DNA from 3 places in the Candidatus Villigracilis affinis genome. Region 2 is predicted to be linked to each of the others. Evidence: predicted binding sites of a transcription regulator. Region 2 holds the regulator's gene; each other region holds the start of a gene.

Region 1 (6,629 bases), on a different contig from region 2:
AATTTGCTGTCTTCTAGCGGAATCCCTGCCAGAAAATCCTGCACATTGGGATTGGTGTAATAAAAAGGGAAATACCAATAGGGCGGTGTTTGAATATCACCAGGTTGATAGGTAGTGATGATCGAATACGAGACCGAGTAACTGCCCATGTAGCCGAGGATTTCCTCATCTGTGACCAACGCAGTGCCTGCTTCGATCTTCGGCGCACGCCAGAGGAGTTGCTGGGCAAAACGCTCCTGTTTTTCCCATGAATAGGCAAAATCCTTTTCGTTGGTCAGGTGCATCGAAATCGCCAGTGCAATGCACGCAGAAACGACTGCGATCTTTTTTCTCCCGTCGATCAGGCTGTTGATCAGTACGGCAAAGATCAGTGCCGCGCCCAATGTGGAACCAATCCCGAAACGAGTCCCTGCGAATTGATTCTTGTGCGTCACGATATCCTGCCCAATGATCCAGATGGGGGCCATGCCAAGTAAAAGCAGAAGCAGGCCGAGGGTCAGGGGTTGCGCGAACCAGTTGCCGCGCTCCTCTTTTTCGGCGATCTGTTTCAAGTGGATGAACACAGCCGCAAAGGCAAAAATCGAAACAAGAATCACGAACCAACTAAAAATGGAACTAAAAGCGAACAACTCTGGCACGAGGGTTCGATACCAGCTTGTGAATGTGATGATGACTGAGTCCTGCAAAGCGATTCGAATTAAGTAGGTGATCGTCTGCAGCGGTTTGCTGAATAGCGCAAACAAAACTTCTGGCGCATTGCGGTCGCCGATGGGTGGCGGCACGTACAGGAACATCCGCCAGATGACGTAAGCCGCAAGTGCGGCAAGGTACGGAATCCACTGTTTGACGACGGTAGTGATGCGTTGTCGGGTTGGGAGTTCGCGCGAATTTAGAATCCAGTAAAGGATCAACGGGCGTACTATCACCATGCCGACGAAATATTCGCTCGTAAAGAGATGGACTGCTTCGAGCAAAACCGCCAGCATCGTCAATGGGATGCGATGCTTTGATTCAGTTGCATTCCGCGCCATGATGAGCAAACTGGCCGAGAAAAATAAAAACCCTGCCCAATACAAAATCGAATTGACCGCATACGGCTGGATCAAAAAGAAAGGATGGACAATGAAAAGATAGGTTGCAAAGGTCACCTGCCTGGTATGGCTTGGCCAGATGCGGCGAAATAAATACCAAAGCAGTGTGCCCGTCAGCCAGCGAAAGATCACCGCCGCCAGATGCCACGCGATCGGCTTGAACCCCAGCAGGTTGAACATGACGATGTATAACCATGCCGCATTTGGGCGGCTGTCGTAATACAATTCCAGAGTCAGACTCGGGATGCCTTTGTTGAAGGCGTAAAAAATGTAAGGCCAGTCGTCCTGATAAAAGCCGAGTCGATTCGCAAGCAAACCAAAACCGATGAAGGCGACGACGAGAAACGCGAGCGGCGTGTATTTTTCCTGACTCAAAATGCTCTGTAAAGCGGATCGGATTCTTTTCATGACGGCGTGATTATACTTTCACTCCCGCCTCAAACCTGACCGTGAGCCTGCTCCTGTTTCTCTGGCCTTTCCTCCGTCTTTGAAGTAAAATAGAACACGTTTTCTATCCATCTTTCGCGCTGAGCGACACTTGCCCTGGCAGGAATTGCCAGGGAGCCGAAGCGCAATTACATTCCGTCGTCCTTCAACTCCAATTAGAATAAACACCCAGAGAAAAATATGGACTTCAAACTAACCGCTCCTTTTATCCCCATGGGGGATCAACCCGAAGCCATCCGCGGACTTGTGGATGGCGTTCATAAAGGCATGAAGCATCAGGTATTGCTTGGCGCCACAGGCACAGGCAAGACCTTCACGATCGCCTCCGTGATCCAGGAATTGCAGAAGCCCGCTCTCATCATGGCGCACAACAAGACCCTTGCGGCGCAGTTGTACGCCGAGTTCAAGGAATTCTTCCCCGAGAATGCGGTATCGTATTTTGTTTCCTACTACGATTACTACCAGCCCGAAGCTTACGTCCCGCGCCATGACCTCTTCATCGAAAAGGAAACCCAGATCAATGAGGAGATCGAACGTCTGCGCCTCGCAGCGACGACCGCGCTTGTCTCCCGCCGCGATGTCATCATCGTGGCTTCGGTTTCGTGCATTTATGGTTTGGGGAATCCCGAAGAATTCAACAAGGGTTCTGTCAATTTGGCGGTGGGGCAGTTGGTCCGCAGAAATGCCCTGTTGCGCCGCCTGATCGAATCGCAATACCAGCGCAACGACATGGAACTGCGCACAGGTACCTTCCGTGTGCGCGGCGATACGCTGGAGATCATCCCTGCTTACGAAGAAAAACGCGCCTACCGCATCACCTTCTTTGGCGATGAAGTGGAGCGCATCATGCAGTTCAGTCCGCTCACGGGCGAGGTGTTTGATGAGCCGAAGGAAATCTCGATCTTCCCTGCAAAGCAATATCTGACCGATGCCGAGAAGACCAAGGAAGCCATGGCCGACATCGAATCGGAGTTGGAAGAGCGGCTCGCCCAATATAAGCAGGCGGGGCGAATTCTGGAAGCACAGCGCCTTGAACAGCGTACCCGCTATGACCTGGAAATGCTTCGTGAAGTTGGGTATTGCTCGGGCATCGAAAACTACTCCCGCCACTTTGATCGCCGCGCCGCAGGCACACACCCGTGGACGATGATCGACTTTTTGCCAAGCGATTATCTGCTCGTTATTGACGAGAGTCACATGACCGTGCCGCAGATCCGCGGTATGTATAATGGTGATCGTGCCCGCAAGGAAACCCTGGTGGAATATGGTTTCCGATTGCCTTCTGCGATGGATAACCGTCCGCTCAAGTTTGACGAGTTTGAAGAGGTGATGGGTTCGACGATCTATACGTCCGCCACGCCTTCAGCTTACGAGATGGAGCACGCTGAACAAGTTGTCGAGCAGATCATTCGCCCGACTGGATTGATCGACCCCGAAGTGGATGTCCGCCCAACCAAAGGGCAGGTGGATGATCTGGTCGGAGAGATCAGGCAACGGGTGGAAAGACACGAGCGTACTTTGGTCACGACTCTCACAAAGCGTATGTCAGAAGATCTGACCACGTATATGAAAGAGTTGGGCATCAAAGTCCAGTATTTGCACTCTGAGGTGGAAACGCTGGAGCGTGTGAGCATTCTCCGCGACCTGCGATTGGGCACTTTCGACGTGTTGGTGGGAATCAATCTGCTGCGCGAAGGTCTTGACCTGCCCGAGGTTTCCCTTGTTGCGGTATTGGATGCGGATAAGGAAGGTTTTCTGCGTTCAGATACGGCATTGATCCAAACCATCGGCCGCGCCGCTCGCAATGTGAACGGGCGTGTGATCATGTATGCTGACCGCATGACCGACTCGATGAAGCGCGCGCTGGATGAGACGAATCGCCGCCGTGCCAAACAGGTGAAATACAATGAAGATAACGGCATCATGCCGATCAGCATTCACAAGGAAATTCACGACCTTACGGAAGGAATGACAGAGAAGGCTGTCGGTGAATTGAGGGGTGAATATCGGGTGAAGGCTACGGCTGGTCTGCCGCGCGGCGAACTCCGTAAGATCATAAACGAAGTTGAAAAGCATATGAAGGACGCCGCGAAGAACCTCGAGTTCGAAAGAGCTGCTGCCCTGCGCGATGAACTTTATGATTTGAGGAATTTGCTGGCTGAAGACGAAAGCCTGAAGCCATGGGAACGGATCAAGCTGATGACTGGGGATGAAGATTAATTGGAAAATAAAACCAGCCGCCTCATTTCAACGGGACGGCTGGTTTTGTGAATTCAAGAGAATCTACGGGTTGTTATAAACTTTATAGATCATCTTCGTCAGGTTGAATATCGTCAAATGGCTTGAGGAGCTTGAGTGCCTTTTTTGCTTTTTCTGTAGGGACAAATATTTCGACGCGTGCATTAGCGATGGCATAGGCTGTGTGCGAGACCGATTCTTCGATGAGCTCCACATCGATCCCTTCGGCTTCCAAAAAACTTTCAATAACCTCGGCCTCTGCTCGGCTGTTGGCTTCACCGATCTTTTCGTATTTTAGCTCGTCCATTTTGGCTGGTCTCCTGATTAAAGTATATGCCAGTTTTCCCGTTTTACGACATCGAAAGTGCGCGCCCAATGATCTTTGCGGATGTATTTGCCGCCGCGGTAAAACCGAAAAATGGACCAAAATCCTGTGCGGCGGGCAGGCCTGTGAAATATAGGTTGGGAATGCTGCTTTGGAAGGATTCATCCAGCATGGGGAATCCGTTTTGGGTTTTTAACTGACTGGCGAGGTTGCCATTCATAATAAATGGGATGCGGGTGATATCCATTTTGTAGCCAGTCGCCAGAATGACGTGGTCAATCACCATCGTCGAGCCGTCATTCAGCGTGATTTGTAATTCTCCTGCGGGGAGTTCTCTACATTCGACCACCTGAGTTTGCGGATGCAAGTGGATCGTCTCTTGTGTGATACGCTTTGCAAGCCACGGTTCGAGTTTCAATCTGCCTTCTCCCCACATGCGTTTGGTGATCGAGTCCTTTTCCTCTTGTGGAAGGTTGCGGAACCATGCGGGGTGATCCGCCATGGATTCAACCATTGGGTTGACCCATGTCCAGTCTGAGGGCTCGAAGGATGGGGTAGGGTGACGATAGGTCATGTGAATATTTTTTGCGCCTTCTTCGTGGATGAGTGCGGCCCATTCGAACGCGCTCTGCCTGCCGCCGACGATCAGCACGCGTTTGCCTTTTAAACCGCTGAAATCAACATGCTCGGCGGTGTGATGGACTTTGTCTTGGGGAAACACGGAAATGTATGGTTCGGGAATGTTTTTGAAATACCGCAGACCCACTGCCAGCACAACCTTGTTTGCCATGATGCTTTTTCCGTCATCGAATGATAGGGAGAAGCGGTCTTCGATCTGGTCAATTTTTGTGATATGGGCGGGTAGCGGGGAAATGCCTTTTTGTTGTTGAAGCCACTCGGTGTAGGTCAGGTAAAAGTCAAGGCTGAGCGGTTCTACATCCGCAGGTTTGAGATTCAAGGTGTCTAAATAATTGAGGATGGTGGCTTCGTTGAATGGGTCGAGGTGCCAGTCACATGCGGAGCGGAGAAACATCTTTTTTGGCATGTAATTCTTCCAGTAATCCATGCTGGAACCGATGTGAGTATGCTCGATCTTTTCGTGTTTCAGGTATGCCGCCAGTGCAAGGCCGAATGGCCCAGCACCTGCCAGTAATAAAGGGGTCGATGTTTGCATTTTTATCTCCTCTTTTCAACTTGGTTTTCGGAATTGATTACGCTAAAGCAAGCTTATTGTACTCTTTGTGGTTTCTTTATAAAACCTTTACATTGGAGTCTTATCCTATGGGTGTAATCAGATCAATCAGCGGAAGAATTTCCGCAAAAATAACAGGAGATAAAAATGAAAAAGACAATTTTGATCGTAGGTTTGCTGGTTCTGGCTTTAGGCGTGCTCGGCGTCGGTGTGGTTTTCGCGCAGGGGACAACCCCTCCGTATGCGGGCCACGGCCCGATGATGAATGGTCAAGGTGCCATGCACACGTTCATGGTGACTGAGTTCGCGAAAAAACTTGACCTGAATGTGAACGACATCAATACCCGACTCGCAGCTGGTGAGACCATGTACGATATTGCCCTCTCTGCTGGTGTGACCGCGGAAGAATTCCCCGCGATCATGACCGAAGTCCGCGCGAGTGCGCTGGATGCAGCTGTGAAAGCCAATGTCATCACACAGGAGCAGGCTGATTGGATGAAGTCTCGCGGCTTTGGACAGGGCGGCATGGGCAGCGGCAATTGTGACGGCACTGGCATGCAAGGCACGCAAGGTAACGGCATGGGGCGCGGCATGATGGGGCAGGGACGCGGCTGGCAGAATCAGTAAGTCAATCCGTAAATAGAATATATAAAAGGAGTCGGCCACGCGCCGACTCCTTTTATATATTGTTTAGTCAGAGGAGTCTACTCTTTTCCAGTTATTAAATATTTCTGCACATCACTGCCTGTGAATATCCCATTTGTGACAATGTCATAGCTGCCGAGGTTGTTGAATTCATCGTACATGGCTGATTCTTTTGCGAGAAGCGAACGGAAAATATACGGACCAAAGCTGACTCGGTTAATTCCGATCTCTTGCAGTTCTTTCAGGCTGGCGGTCTTTGCAGACGCAAGCACATTGATCGGCGCGTTAATCCGCTGGCGAAGCACTTTGAGGGTTTCTTTGTCGCTAGCGCCGATGGGATAGGTGCAATCGGCGCCTGCTTTGAGATAGGCATTTGCGCGGGTGATGACATCTTCGATTCGGTCTTCGAGGGATGAAAAGCCTTCGGCAAAGAAACTGTCGGCGCGGGCGTTGATGACGAGGGGAATGCCGCGTTTTTCCGCCACTGCGCGGACGGCTTGAATCCGCTCGACTTGTTCTGGAATGGGACGGAGATGGGCGCTGTCGTCCCAACTGTCTTCGAAGTTGATTCCCACGGCTCCTGTATCAAGCAATCTGGAAATGTTTTCCTGCAATCCTGAAATTGAGTCAGAGTAGCCTGCTTCGAGATCCGCGGTGACCGGGACGTTTACGCTGCGGACAATCCTCGCGA
Region 2 (6,629 bases):
TTCGGGCAGGAAAATGGCGATCAAAACCACTGTCAGCAAGGAAATGGCCGCATCAGACAGGAACAGCACAAGGTAAGAACGAGCCGCAAGCAGTCCCCCAATGGCAGGGCCGATCACGACAGAGAGATTAAACGCCACGCGCAGGATTCCGTATCCATCGGCCCGTTTATCCTCAGGCAGAATATCCGCAACCATGGCCTGGTGAGCGGGGCCAGCCACATCGGTTAAAATCCCGATGAAGAATGCCAGCACGAAGAAATACTCGAACGATGTGACCAATCCCATCGCGACGGTGCTGAAAGAGGATGCGATCAAACCGAAGATGATGATGCCCTTGCGGCCAAAACGGTCGGTCAATGCGCCGCCGACAGCGGAACCGACAAAACTTGAAACCGAGAACGCCGCGAAAAGTACACCCACATCGGCCATGCCCACATCAAATTTGCTGGTAAGATAAAGCGCAAAAAATGGAAAGAGCAGCGCACCACCGATACGATCAATAAAAGTAATGACGATCAAGATCCAGAATGTGCGTGGGTATTCGTGGTAGAGTTTCTTCGCCTTTTGAATGGTGTTGTTTAGCATATTATGCAACTTTCTTTACAAGCCGCGCCGAATTGGATTCCTGCACCGACTGGTTGTAGCGCTTACGCAGTTTCTCACCGCGAGAGACCATCCAGGTCCCAATCAATGCGAGATTTTTATCCAAAAGGGTTTTACCCTTCACAGCTTCCTCTTCAAGATGAATGGCATCCAACTCTTCCTGAATGCTTTTGCGTTTCAACTCGGACATTCGCTCAGATAAAATTTCCATGGGAACTCCTCTCAACTGGTTAAAATTCAAACGGCTTTCATGAAAATCAATGCGCTACGCCTAATTTCTAATAAAATTATACAATCTTTTTGAATTTTGTCAATAGGTAAATCAATATTATCAATATCAACATCAATATAATTGATATTTTTCGAGAGAAGTATAGATTTTCCCCACTTTTGGAGGCAAAACATGATTCGTTCGCTATTTTTTTCGCCCGGCAAGCCAGTTCGCACCGATATCCCTACCTCAGAATTTCCCCGTTTCTTGCGCGACAGGCGCGGCCTGCTTTGGGTGGATTTTGTCGCGGAACCTGAGGAAAGCGCGCTGCCAATTCTACAAAGTTTTGGGTTTCATCATCTGGCCATTGATGATGCACTTCAACAAACGCATGCGCCAAAAATCGATGATTGGGGTGACTATCTCTATCTCGTTTTAAACTACATGCATCTGACAAAAGCCACCGAACCGTGGGATACAGAGATCGATGAATTGGATATCTTCCTCGGGCGAAATTATGTAATCACCCATCACGACAATCCCATCACTTCCATTGATGAAACCTGGAATACCAGTCAGCGCGATCCACGTTATTCGCAGGATGGCGCGGATCATCTGCTTTACAAGATCATCGATGCGATTGTGATGAACTACATGCCCATCATTGAAAAAATAGATGAAGAAATAGACTGGGTCGAAGATCAGGTCTTTGACCGCCCCAGTTCACAGACCCTTGCCAGGTTGTTTACATTGAAACGCGTCCTGCTTGCCATGCGCCGCATTCTGCTCCCCCAGCGTGAAGTGCTCAACAAAATGGCGCGTGACGATTACCAGGTCATCGACCGCAAAGACCGCATCTTTTTCCGCGATATTTACGATCACCTCGTCCGTTTGCACGATGTGAACGAAAGTTTACGCGACCTCGTCGGCGGCGCACTGGACACATACCTTTCCGTTATCAACAACCGCATGAATGAAGTCATGAAAACCCTTACCATTATCACCACCCTCTTCATGCCGTTGACTTTTGTGACAGGCTTCTTTGGGATGAACTTCTTCGCCGCGAATCCACCCTACGAAAACTGGACTCTCCCTACGGTCTTTTACGGGACCTTGAGCCTGATGCTGCTAACCCCAGTCATCATGTTCTTCTGGATGCGACGCCGTACTTGGATATAAATTCACCTATTTATCAGCCCAAGTCCGCTGATAAAATCCTTGACACAGAACAGGCGTTCGGTTATCATTCGTAGCACAAATGAGCGAAGAATGCGCTCAGGAGGCTAAAATGATGATGGTTAGAAAAAGCAAAGGTCTGGGCGAACGCCACCAGAAAATCCTTGATTTCATCGCGAGTTATCAACGCGAACACAAGCACCCCCCTTCAATTCGTGAAATTGGGGAACATTGTGATATTTCGTCCACTTCCGTGGTCAATTATTACCTTGATCAACTGGAAAAATCAGGCAATATCGAGCGTGATCGCAAGATATCCCGCGGTGTTCGCTTGACAGGCCCCACCCCGCTTGGTGACATGTTCCGCGTACCCGTACTCGGTGTTATTCAAGCTGGTGAACCCATCCCCGTCCCATCCAACTCTGATTTCAACTCCTTTACTGCTGAAGACTCGGTTGAAATCGCCATGTCCTTGATGCCTACGAAAGAAAAAGGCAAGGAATTGTTCGCCCTGAAAGTCCAGGGAGAATCAATGATCGATGCCATGGTCAACGACGGCGATATCGTTATCCTCAAACCCACCCAGGATGCCCGCAACGGTGATATGGTTGCAGTCTGGCTTTCAGACCGCAACGAAACCACTTTGAAGTTCTTCTTCAAAGAAAAGGATAAGTACCGTCTCCAACCCGCCAATCCCACCATGAGCCCGATCTACGTCAACAAGAACGAATCGTTGGAGATCAAAGGCAAGGTGGTCATGGTCATCCGCAAAGTTGAACGATACATGTAATAAAATAAAAGAACAAAAAAGGACGGCTCTTGCGAGCCGTCCTTTTTATTTAAAGCTTGTTTCTTACTCGACCGTGATAACGGCGCCAGCTTCTTCGAGCTTCTTCTTGGCGTCCATCGCGGCATCCTTGCCAACAGCGGAGAGAACCTTGCCACCAGCGGTTTCAGCGAGGGTCTTGGCTTCGCCGAGGCCGAGGCTGGTCAACTGACGAATGACCTTGATGACGTCGATCTTCTTGGCGCCTGCATCCTTGATGACCACATCGAACTCGGTCTTCTCTTCAACAGGTTCGGCAGCGGCGGCAGCGGGGCCACCAGCCATCATGGCGACAGGAGCGGCGGCGGAAACGCCCCACTTCTCTTCGAGCATTTTTACGAGATCAGCCGCCTCAAGGACGGAAAGTGTGGAAAGTTCATCCACGAGTTTTGCGAGCTTATCAGACATTGTTTAGCACTCCTTGCTAAGTAATTTGAATTTTGAATATTTTTTGTAGATCGAAAACTAGGCCGTAGCCTGTGCGCTTTCAGAATGCGCCTTGATGACTGCTGCGAGACCACGAGCGGGTTCTGCGAGCGTGCGGACGAGTTTGCCAGCCGGGGCCTGCAAAACGCCGAGCAGTGTTGCGCGCATAACGGGCAGCGGCGGCATATCAGACAGGGCCTTCACTTGAGCGGGGCTCAAGGACTTGCCGCCCATCAAACCGCCTTTTACCTTGACGAACTCATTGCCTTTAATGGCGTCCGTCAATGCTTTTGCGGTGGAAGCTGGATCCTTGAATGCGAACGACACAGCTGTGGACTTCACAAGATAATCAGCAGGGACATCCATACCGTTATCTGCAAAGACGCGGCGGGCCAGGGTATTCTTGACGATGTGGAACTCGCCGCCAGTCTCACGGATCTTCGCGCGGATGGCGTCAATCGACTTCATGTTCGAGCCGCTATATTCCACAAGAATGACTGCTTCACTGCGTTTGACCCAATCTGCGTACTGGGCCTGTACTTCTTCCTTGCGTTGCTTGGAAATTGCCAAAGGTTATTCACCTCCTTTCAAATAAAAAGTCTTTGCCACTCACGCAGGCAAAGACTTTTTGCAAACCCCACAAGGGGGAAGCCCTAAGAGGGAACCGACAAATGAATGCCGATATTTGCTTTCAGTCTCCACCTGAGCGGGGAATTAAGTCCTGGAGTGATCTCGCAGGACACCCGCCTTCACTGGCGAAGTGGTTATTAGGGTTTAACGAGTATAACTTACTCGACACCTTCAATGTGTTCGTTCGGGTCAGTCTTGATGCCAGGACCCATCGTGGAAGTGATCGTAATGCGTTTGACGAAGTTACCCTTTGCACCAGATGGGCGGGATTTGTTGACCGCATCCATCAAAGCAACATAGTTCTCAAAAAGCTTATCGGCGCCAAATGAAGCCTTGCCGATCGAAACGTGAACATTGTTGGTCTTATCCAAACGATATTCCACGCGGCCAGCCTTTGCTTCCTTGATGGCGCGTTCCATATCCGCAGCGCCGACGACTGTGCCTGCCTTGGGATTCGGCATCAAACCGCGAGGACCGAGAACGCGGCCCAAACGACCAACCTTACCCATCGCATCCGGTGTAGCGATCGCGACATCAAAATCCAGCGCGCCACCTTCGATCTTCTTCATGGTCTCGTCATCATCAGCAACGAGGTCAGCGCCAGCGGCACGAGCCGCGGCAGCGCCTTCGCCTTGGGCGAACACAAGCACGCGTACTGTCTTGCCGAGGCCGTGCGGGAGTACAACAACATCGCGCAACTGCTGATCAGCCTGACGAGAGTCAAGCGTGGTGCGCATGTGAACTTCAATGGTCGCATCGAACTTGGTGAAGGAAGTTTCCTTTGCAAGTGCAACTGCTTCGCGGGCGCTGTATACCTTATCAATATCAACTTTGGCAGCGGCTGCCGTATATTTTTTTCCGTGTTTGGTCATAATATCCTCCGTGGTTCAAGCGGACAGCACAAGGCCATCCTCCCACATAATTAGTCGGTTACCGTGATGCCCATCGAACGGGCTGTGCCTTCAACCTGCTTCATCGCACCTTCGATGCTGATCGCATTAAGGTCTTTCATCTTCAACTCGGCGATTTCCTTCACCTGGGCGCGGGTCACCTTGCCGACTTTGTCCTTGTTAGGAACGCCGGAGCCCTTCTCAACCTTGGCAGCTTTGCGAAGCAAAACTGCAGCGGGCGGAGTGCGAAGCACAAATGTGAACGAACCATCGGTATAAATGGTGATTTCCGCAGGAAGTGTTTCGCCCGGACGATTGGATGTACGAGCATTGTATTCCTTGCAGAAGGCCATGATGTTGATACCATGGCTTGCCAGCGCGGGACCGACGGGAGGCGCGGGATTTGCCTTGCCAGCCTCAAGCTGAAGACGTACGATTGCTTTTAGTTTCTTTGCCATTTTGACTTAACTCCTTCGTGGTTTTAGCGGGTCATTTTGGGAGACCCTCCCACCGCATCAGGCCTGACTAAGGCCTGCTACTGTCCAATTAATTTTGGATGCCTTTTGGCATCCCTTCACTACGCTTTTTCGACCTGGAGGAAATCCAACTCAACAGGTGTTTCGCGTCCGAAGAAACTGACCATCACACGCACCTTTGTGCGTTCCATGTCAATTTCAGAGACCACACCGCGGAAGTCGTTGAACGGTCCATCTACAATACGAACCCGCTCACCCACCTTGAACGAAACCTTGACTGTGGGCGCTTCAGCTTCCATGCGCTTCACGATCTGGGCAACTTCTTCAGGGCGCAATGGCGTGGGGCTGTTCCCCATACCAACGAAACCGGTCACGCCAGGGGTATTACGAACTACATACCAGGATTCTTCAGATAGCGTCAGGTTCACCAGCACATAGCCCGGGAAGATATGACGTTCCACCGTACGGCGCTTTCCATCTTTAACTTCGATCTCTTCCTGGGTGGGAATGACCACATCGAAGATCTTGTCTTTCATACCCATGGTTTCGATGCGCTGCTCAAGGTTGTGACGAACCTTGTTCTCGTATCCCGAATAACAGTGGATCACATACCATGCCGGGCCTTCGACAATTGTGTCAACTGGGGGCAGGTCGGTGGGGATCTGTGTATCGGAGCTGCGAGCAGGCTTCGGGTCCGATGAAGAAGCGGAATCAACCACAGGAGCAGATTGCTCCTCGGTCTGTTCATCCATCGATTCCTGTTCGAACTGCTCTTGCGATTCCGGTAAATCCATCAGATCCTCAATTCAAACCTAAAGTCCAAGTACCAAGTTCACCAAGATATCTGCAAAATAATCTATGAGCGAAAGGAAAATTCCTACGATCACCATCACCGCCAAAACAAGCAAGGTAAGATGTCGCGCTTCCGGCCAGGTAGGCCAGTTTACTTTACGAAGCTCGCCGGATGTTTCGCGGAAATAACGCTGAATGGCGTTTTCGCTTTTCTTGACTTTCTTCTCTTTCTCAGCCAAGGTAATACTCCTTCTATGGTTTTACGGCTAAAACGCCGCACGAAGCGCGGCGTTTTGCCACAGGCAGGCCAGGTAGGAATCGAACCCACAACCGCTCGTTTTGGAGACGAGTGCTCTGCCAATTGAGCCACTGGCCTAAATATGGGTGGGGATTTTACACCCCACCCTTACTCTTACTTGGTTTCGCGATGCTGAGTGTGCTTCCTGCAGCGCGAGCAGTACTTGTTGAACTCCAACCGATTCGGATCGTTACGGCGATTCTTTTCGGTGGTGTAATTCCGCTCTTTGCAGTCATTACACTGAAGTGTAATCACGGGGCGGATATCTTTCTTCTTCGAAGCCATCTTGCTACCTTACTTT
Region 3 (6,629 bases), on a different contig from region 2:
CCGACCCCGAGCGCACCGCCTACTGGGTCGGCGACGGCATCTGGGGCTCATGGAATGAAACCGCCGAAAAGATCGTCGCTGTTACCAACGGCTCCAATCAACAATACATCACCTCATACGATATCAAAGGCACATTATTGCTTGCGCCTACACCGCTCCCCGGCCGCGCGCGCGGATTGACCTGGGGCTTCGCCGATCTATCGAATCCGCTTCCCGCTACTTTTACACAAGCCGCCGAATCAACTCCGCCCGCGTTATGGTCGCCGCAGATCACCCCCGAAGCCGATGTGCCCAATCAACGCTGGCATGTAGTCGAGATCACAGATGTGCAGGCGCCTTATCCGCAGTTACACGACCTCGTGGATGAATCCTTCAACAGCCTGCGCAATCGCGTCATCATCGAAACAGGCTGGGACGTACTCTCCAGCCTTGAAAATGTCTTCATCCCGCTCACCACCAGTCTCGACCCCGGCCTCGAAGAAGATTGGCTCTACACCGGCCGCGCCTTCGCCATCAACCCGCTCATGGCCGATACAGGCTGGATGGTCACCCTGCGCGAAGACATCGGCGCACAAACCTACTGGCGGGTCTACGTCCGCGCCACCATTCAAGATGGCTCACTCGGCGAACCGATTCACAACGCCCCGTGGAATCTCAGCGCGCGCTACGAACTTAATCCGCGCACCTATGAACAAGGCGGAGAATATGCCGCCGTCCCATCAGGCTACTGGATCGATATGACCGCACTCAGCAATGCCTACAACTGGGAACGCTTACCCGCCCTCCCCAACTGGCGCACCTATTACGCGGGCGCCCGCTTCACTGAATTCGCCCTCACCAACGGATTAACCTGGTACAACGCCATGCTCGAGTTATATCCAACCGACGCGCTCGTCACACCCACCCGCGTGCTCGCCCCCAGCCTCACACCCACCCGCACCCCAACCCCCACCGAAACGCCGCGCCCCACGCGTACACCGCGTCCAACCCGCACACCCACCTTATCGCCCACGCCAACATTATCGCTGACCCCCACGCTATCCCCCACGGTGACAGAGACTCCCACTCCCACCCAAACCCCGCCGACGATCATCCCCTAAGCGGAGCCGCACGCACTTTGCGGCGAAGTCGAAGGGCAATTTCGCTCGGCGAGAAGATCATTCAAATTGAAAATCAAAACCTTACTGACCGCTATTCTATTTCTACTGCTCTCCGCCTGTGCGGGTTCGAGTAGTGCGGCACCCAGCCCAACACCGGTAATTGCCGAAGTGGCCGACCTGCCTCAGGTCACGTTTGAAGCGCCGCAAACCCCTTCACCGGAACCCTTTCAATTCAACCTCCCAACCCCGGGCGCAGAACCGATCTCAGGCTGGCGTCCTCCGCTGTATCCTGTGCCGTGGGCCATGTCACCGTATGACCATTTTTATTTCATACGCCCCGTCGCCGCCGACCAGGTCAACTGGCCCATCGCAGATTATCGCTACGGCGGGATTTTCTTCGCGCAAGATATCATCCACACCGGCATCGACATCGATGCTGAAAAAGGCGCGCCCATCATGGCCGCCGGGCCTGGCACAGTGGTCTGGGCAGGCTGGGGGCTGTTCACCGAAACCCCGACAAATGACTCAGACCCATACGGGCTGGCCGTTGCCATCCGCCATGATTTTGGCTATCAGGGCCAGCAGCTTTACACCGTCTACGCCCACATGGACGAAGTCATCGCGGTCGTCGGTCAGCACGTGGAATCAGGCGACCTGATCGGGCTGGTTGGCGCAACTGGAGCAGTCACCGGGCCGCATGTCCATTTTGAAGTAAGGCTTGGCGAGAATTCGTTTCACTTCACACTCAACCCCGAATTGTGGACTGCTCCGCCGCAGGGCTGGGGTGTGCTCGTAGGCCGCGTGATGGATGAAAAGAAAGATACGATGCGCCACAAGGAAGTGCTTGTGATCTCCGAAGAAACGGGGAAGACCTATCTGGTGCGGACCTACGGCAGCGGCGGTGCAGCCAATGCCGATCCATACTACAACGAAAACCTCGTCCTCGGTGATCTGCCCGCCGGTATCTACAAACTCATCATCATCTACGATGAAGAGAAAAAGCCCGGCCAAACCTGGGTGGAGATCTTCCCCGGCCAGGTAACCTACTTCACCTTCGAAGGCGAAAACGGATTCGACTCCACCCGCCCGCCCGCCCCCACGCTGGAGTTTTTGCCCGCCTTACCCGCCACACCCACACCTGTTCGATAAACAACCTCTTCTCAAATTTGCTTTTATTCGTACTCAACTTTCTGCTTTAGCCGCCGTCCTCGGCGGCGTCTCACTACCATAAAAAAGCCCTCTCTCCACCTTGACGCACTGAACATCTGTGCTATACTCTCGCCACACAACAACCCTTAACCCTTTGCGGCACTTCGTGTCCTTTGTGGTTATAATTTTTTCACCTATAAAACTTGTATTGGAGACCTAACCCATGGCACGTAAATCCTCTCGCGCAACAGAAACACCCGCACAAACTCAAAACATCGATAACGCCAAACGCGCTGTCCTCGACAAGGCCGTTGGCGATATTTTAAAACGCTACGGTGATGGCTCGATCATGCGCCTCGGCGAAGCGCAGGGCATGGTGACCGAGGTGATCCCCACCGGTTCCCTCTCCCTCGATATTGCCCTCGGCGTCGGCGGCATTCCGCGCGGACGTGTCATCGAGATCTACGGCCCTGAATCATCCGGTAAAACCACACTCTGCCAGCACATCGTTGCAGAAGCCCAGCGCCTCGGCGGCACCGCCGCATTTATTGATATGGAACATGCGCTCGACCCAAGCTACGCCGCCAAAGTCGGTGTGGATATTGACAACCTGCTCGTCTCCCAGCCAGACACCGGCGAACAGGCGCTTGAAATTGCAGAAACCCTCGTGCGCTCCGGCGCCGTGGATGTGGTCGTCGTCGACTCGGTCGCCGCGCTCGTTCCACGCTCTGAAATCGAAGGCGACATGGGCGATGCCACCATGGGTGTGCAGGCCCGTCTCATGTCTCAGGCGCTGCGCAAACTCAGCGGCGCGATCAACCAGACCAAGACATCGGTCATCTTCACCAATCAACTTCGCCAGAAGATCGGCGTCATGTTCGGCAATCCTGAAACCACCACAGGCGGTCAGGCGCTCAAGTTCTACGCCTCCGTCCGCCTCGATGTCCGCCGCATTCAATCCATCAAGGTTGGTGAGGAAGTCATCGGTAACCGCACCCGCGTGAAGGTTGTCAAGAACAAAGTTGCGCCCCCGTTCCGCACCGCCGAGTTCGACATCATGTTCAACGAAGGCATCTCAAAGGCTGGCGATATTCTCGATCTGGCAACCAAGTTCGAGGTCCTCACGAAGCGCGGCGCGTTCTTCTCCTATGGAGATATCCGCATCGGTCAGGGACGCGAAAACGCCAAGGATTACCTCCGCGGCAATCTCGATATGATGACCGAGATCGAAGGCATCATCCGCCAGAAAGCGCTCAGCGGCGAAATCGCCCTCCCGCTTGATATCGGCGGTGCCGAAATCGGAGCCGAAGACGCAGGCGGCGCGGAAGAAGAAGCATAAATCACACAGAGACACGGCAGCCGCCGTGTCTCTTTTTTTGTTATGATGAAGCCCATGCGCATCTTTCTTAACCGAATCCTGATTCTGCTCCCGATCCTTTTTCTCCCCGCAGCCTGCGGACCCCAAACCACGTCCACGCCGTTTCGCCCACCCACGCAACCTCAACCGACACAGATCGTCATCCTCGCCACTACCACGCCCATCCCCTCATTCGTCACCTTCGTCCCAACCGACACCGCTGTGCCGACCGTCCCCGGCCCATGCATCAACAGCCTGAGCTTCCTCAACGACATCACCATCAATGACGGCACAACCGTGGCCCCCAACACCGCCATGGACAAACAATGGCTCGTCCAAAACAGCGGCACCTGTGACTGGGACTCTACCTACCGCCTGAAATGGATCGGCGGCGACCCCATGGGCGCAGCCCAGGAACAACCCCTCTACCCCGCCCGCGCAGGGACTCAAGCCACTCTCCGCATCCTCTTCACCGCCCCCGCAACCGAAGGCCCCTACGAAAGCGCCTGGCAAGCCTACGACCCAGAGGGAAATCCATTTGGCGACCCGATATTTATCAAGATTGTTGTCGTGCCTTGAGATAAAAAACGTCCGATAATATCATTTGGTCAAAAATGTTTGGTTCGCATTGAATTCGGAATATATGTTTTTATCGCATTAAATTACATAAACAAAGAGATTACGCCAAGGACATTGGGGCAAACAGGCTTTCCGTTGAAAGAAAATGGATACGCTAAACGAAACCCTCCGTTTTTTGTCAAACCACGAAAATTTTTGGACTATCCACTAAGACAGTTGATTTCCCAGATAGTGGCGACAGGTCATTATGAAGACATGAAAATCTATCGGCTTTACATAAAACAGGTCTCGGCGCCTATTCTTCTCAGGTCACTCCCAAGGCAAAAATTGCCCTGACATACAGTTTACTAGTAGATCGCTGCATACAAGCATCTGGGAATTTATTATGGAAATAACAAAGCAACAGGTAATGCATTTCAAAACATTCTTTATTACATGGAATATCTTGGAATGAAACCATTGACCTTGTTGCTTACACAAAAATCACCCCTCCAGCGCTTGATGTTAATGATTTCTAACCAACCAGTATTGTATATTAAATCCAGATGGAATTTACTGGAGTATCTGGTTTACTCGAGATGTACTTTCGTGGACATAAAATATATATTCTTAATCCTGCAGAAACAAGACAAGCGCTGGGCGCCCTTAGGTAAAATCAGCTCAAACTCAGCTTCTGTTCTAGGCAGTGAGACGCTCAAAAGAGTAAAAATGCCCAACCCATCCGAATTCCCCAATGTCTTCGAAAAACTAAAAGCCATTCTCAAACCTCGTGCTAAAATAGCTAATCGTCAAAGTGGATTCCCCCGCCGCATACTCGCTTGAAGGTCCATACAGTGAAAAATGGAAAAAAGAACTCTTCTTCGGCTCGGTACAGGTCAAAAAGAATTACGTCTCGTTTTACCTCATGCCCGTTTACATGTACCCCGACCTGCTCAAAAAAATCTCCCCTGAACTCAAAAAACACATGCAGGGAAAATCCTGCTTCAACTTCAAAACCGTCGAAAAATCCCTGTTCGAAGAGTTAAGTCAACTCACCAAACAGGGATTCGAACGATTTATGAAGGAAGAATATTCTTAATTCAATTCACACTCATAAACCCAAACAACCTCCACATCCCGCGCATGAACTTATGCCCGCCATCGGGATTCAAAAACTGATTCGGGCACGACCCCGGAATGACCGTGATCCCGTTCGCCTTGCACATCTCCACCGCCGACTGCGAAACGCTGGTCATGCCCGCCGCCAAACCTGGTTTTGTGCCCATCATGCAGTGCATCCACACATGCTTGATCCCCAGATCCACACACTGCTGCACCAGTTGCTCCGTCACCTTCGGGCTGGCGAGGATGAACACCGCATCGGGCTTCTCTGGAATCGACTTCAAATCCGCAAAACATGGATCGCCCTCAAAGGTCGAAATCCGCGGATTGACCGCGAAAACCTGATAGCCCGCACCCTTGAAGTTTTTATAACTCAAATTACAGCCCGTCTCGCGCTTGTCTGAAACACCCACCACCGCAATCTTCTTCTGCGCGAGGAAATCTTTTACAAGTTCGTCTATTTTTGCCATTTCAAAATTCTCCTTGATGGAACTTACGAAATTATAGGCACTCCGTTCCACAAAATGCAGGTGACAAAAATCACCTTTATCTCCTTCCAACCGAAGTTCAAAACACATCACCACAGAAATTGTAAAGCGCATTTCTCCGTGAACTCTGTGCGCTCTGTGGTGAAATCTCTCCACAATCCCACAAAAAACAGAAATCCAAAAATGGTATCATTGCGCCCATGACCTCCACCCAAAAACGTGTTTTCACCATCCTCATTTTGATCAGCATCGCCTATTTCGCCGCCTTTATCCTCCCCAACAACACCGGCGCCAAAGACCAGATGATGATCTCGCTCTTCGAGCCTGACGAATTCGCGCAATACCCCGTCATCATCAAAATGCTCAACCCCGGCGAAACCCTCACCGCCACCATCTTCAACTTCATCGCCTACGACCACTACTACTACGGCTCGCCCTTTTATTTCTCCAGCGCCCTGCTGCTCCTGCCCATCAAACTCTTCGACAGCCTGCGCAACACCACCCAACTCAACATGCTCCTGCTGCGGCAAGTCATCGGCGTACTGCCCATGCTCGGCGCGCTTCTGCTGCTCACCCACCTCCAAACCAAATTTAGTGACTACGCGAAGTCTATTGGCCTTTTTGTTTTTCTGCTCTCGGTCTCAGCCGTGGTCGAAAATAATCTATGGTGGCACGTGGATAGTCTTGCGGTCTTCTTCATCGTCCTGACTTTGTTCTTCCTCGATCGAGATGACCAGCGCTTCGGCATTAACTTTGCCCTCGCCGCCGCTTCCACCGGACTGGGAACTGGCACCAAAGTAATCGGCCTTTTCTTCGTTTTGACCATTCCCACCTACCTGCTCGTCGGCATCCTCT

The links. The regulator LexA, encoded in region 2, represses DNA repair genes until DNA is damaged. The targets are predictions, from matches to a motif close to ACNGAACANNTGTTCNGT.
Region 1: uvrB (excinuclease ABC subunit UvrB) is a predicted target of LexA. The motif match lies at 1,589-1,606, and genes of this name have one in related genera.
Region 3: recA (recombinase RecA) is a predicted target of LexA. The motif match lies at 2,357-2,374, and genes of this name have one in related genera.

Annotation. Positions count from the first base shown of each region.
Region 1 is NZ_JADJKT010000037.1:54,204-60,832, forward strand. Features, by position in the region: gene IPI86_RS19035 (hypothetical protein) at 1-1,499, opposite strand, end outside; gene uvrB (excinuclease ABC subunit UvrB) at 1,719-3,758, shown strand; gene IPI86_RS19045 (DUF2007 domain-containing protein) at 3,841-4,083, opposite strand; gene IPI86_RS19050 (NAD(P)-binding domain-containing protein) at 4,127-5,275, opposite strand; gene IPI86_RS19055 (hypothetical protein) at 5,441-5,920, shown strand; gene IPI86_RS19060 (isocitrate lyase/phosphoenolpyruvate mutase family protein) at 5,998-6,629, opposite strand, start outside.
Region 2 is NZ_JADJKT010000025.1:60,111-66,739, forward strand. Features, by position in the region: gene IPI86_RS11535 (MFS transporter) at 1-585, opposite strand, end outside; gene IPI86_RS11540 (hypothetical protein) at 587-814, opposite strand; gene corA (magnesium/cobalt transporter CorA) at 1,007-1,993, shown strand; gene lexA (transcriptional repressor LexA) at 2,103-2,780, shown strand; gene rplL (50S ribosomal protein L7/L12) at 2,844-3,224, opposite strand; gene rplJ (50S ribosomal protein L10) at 3,282-3,812, opposite strand; gene rplA (50S ribosomal protein L1) at 4,031-4,744, opposite strand; gene rplK (50S ribosomal protein L11) at 4,795-5,220, opposite strand; gene nusG (transcription termination/antitermination protein NusG) at 5,340-6,032, opposite strand; gene secE (preprotein translocase subunit SecE) at 6,051-6,269, opposite strand; tRNA gene IPI86_RS11585 (tRNA-Trp) at 6,334-6,406, opposite strand; gene rpmG (50S ribosomal protein L33) at 6,443-6,613, opposite strand.
Region 3 is NZ_JADJKT010000006.1:151,214-157,842, reverse strand. Features, by position in the region: gene IPI86_RS04590 (hypothetical protein) at 1-1,100, shown strand, start outside; gene IPI86_RS04585 (M23 family metallopeptidase) at 1,167-2,249, shown strand; gene recA (recombinase RecA) at 2,473-3,588, shown strand; gene IPI86_RS04575 (NBR1-Ig-like domain-containing protein) at 3,643-4,185, shown strand; gene IPI86_RS04570 (hypothetical protein) at 4,979-5,263, shown strand; gene IPI86_RS04565 (CoA-binding protein) at 5,265-5,756, opposite strand; gene IPI86_RS04560 (hypothetical protein) at 5,975-6,629, shown strand, end outside.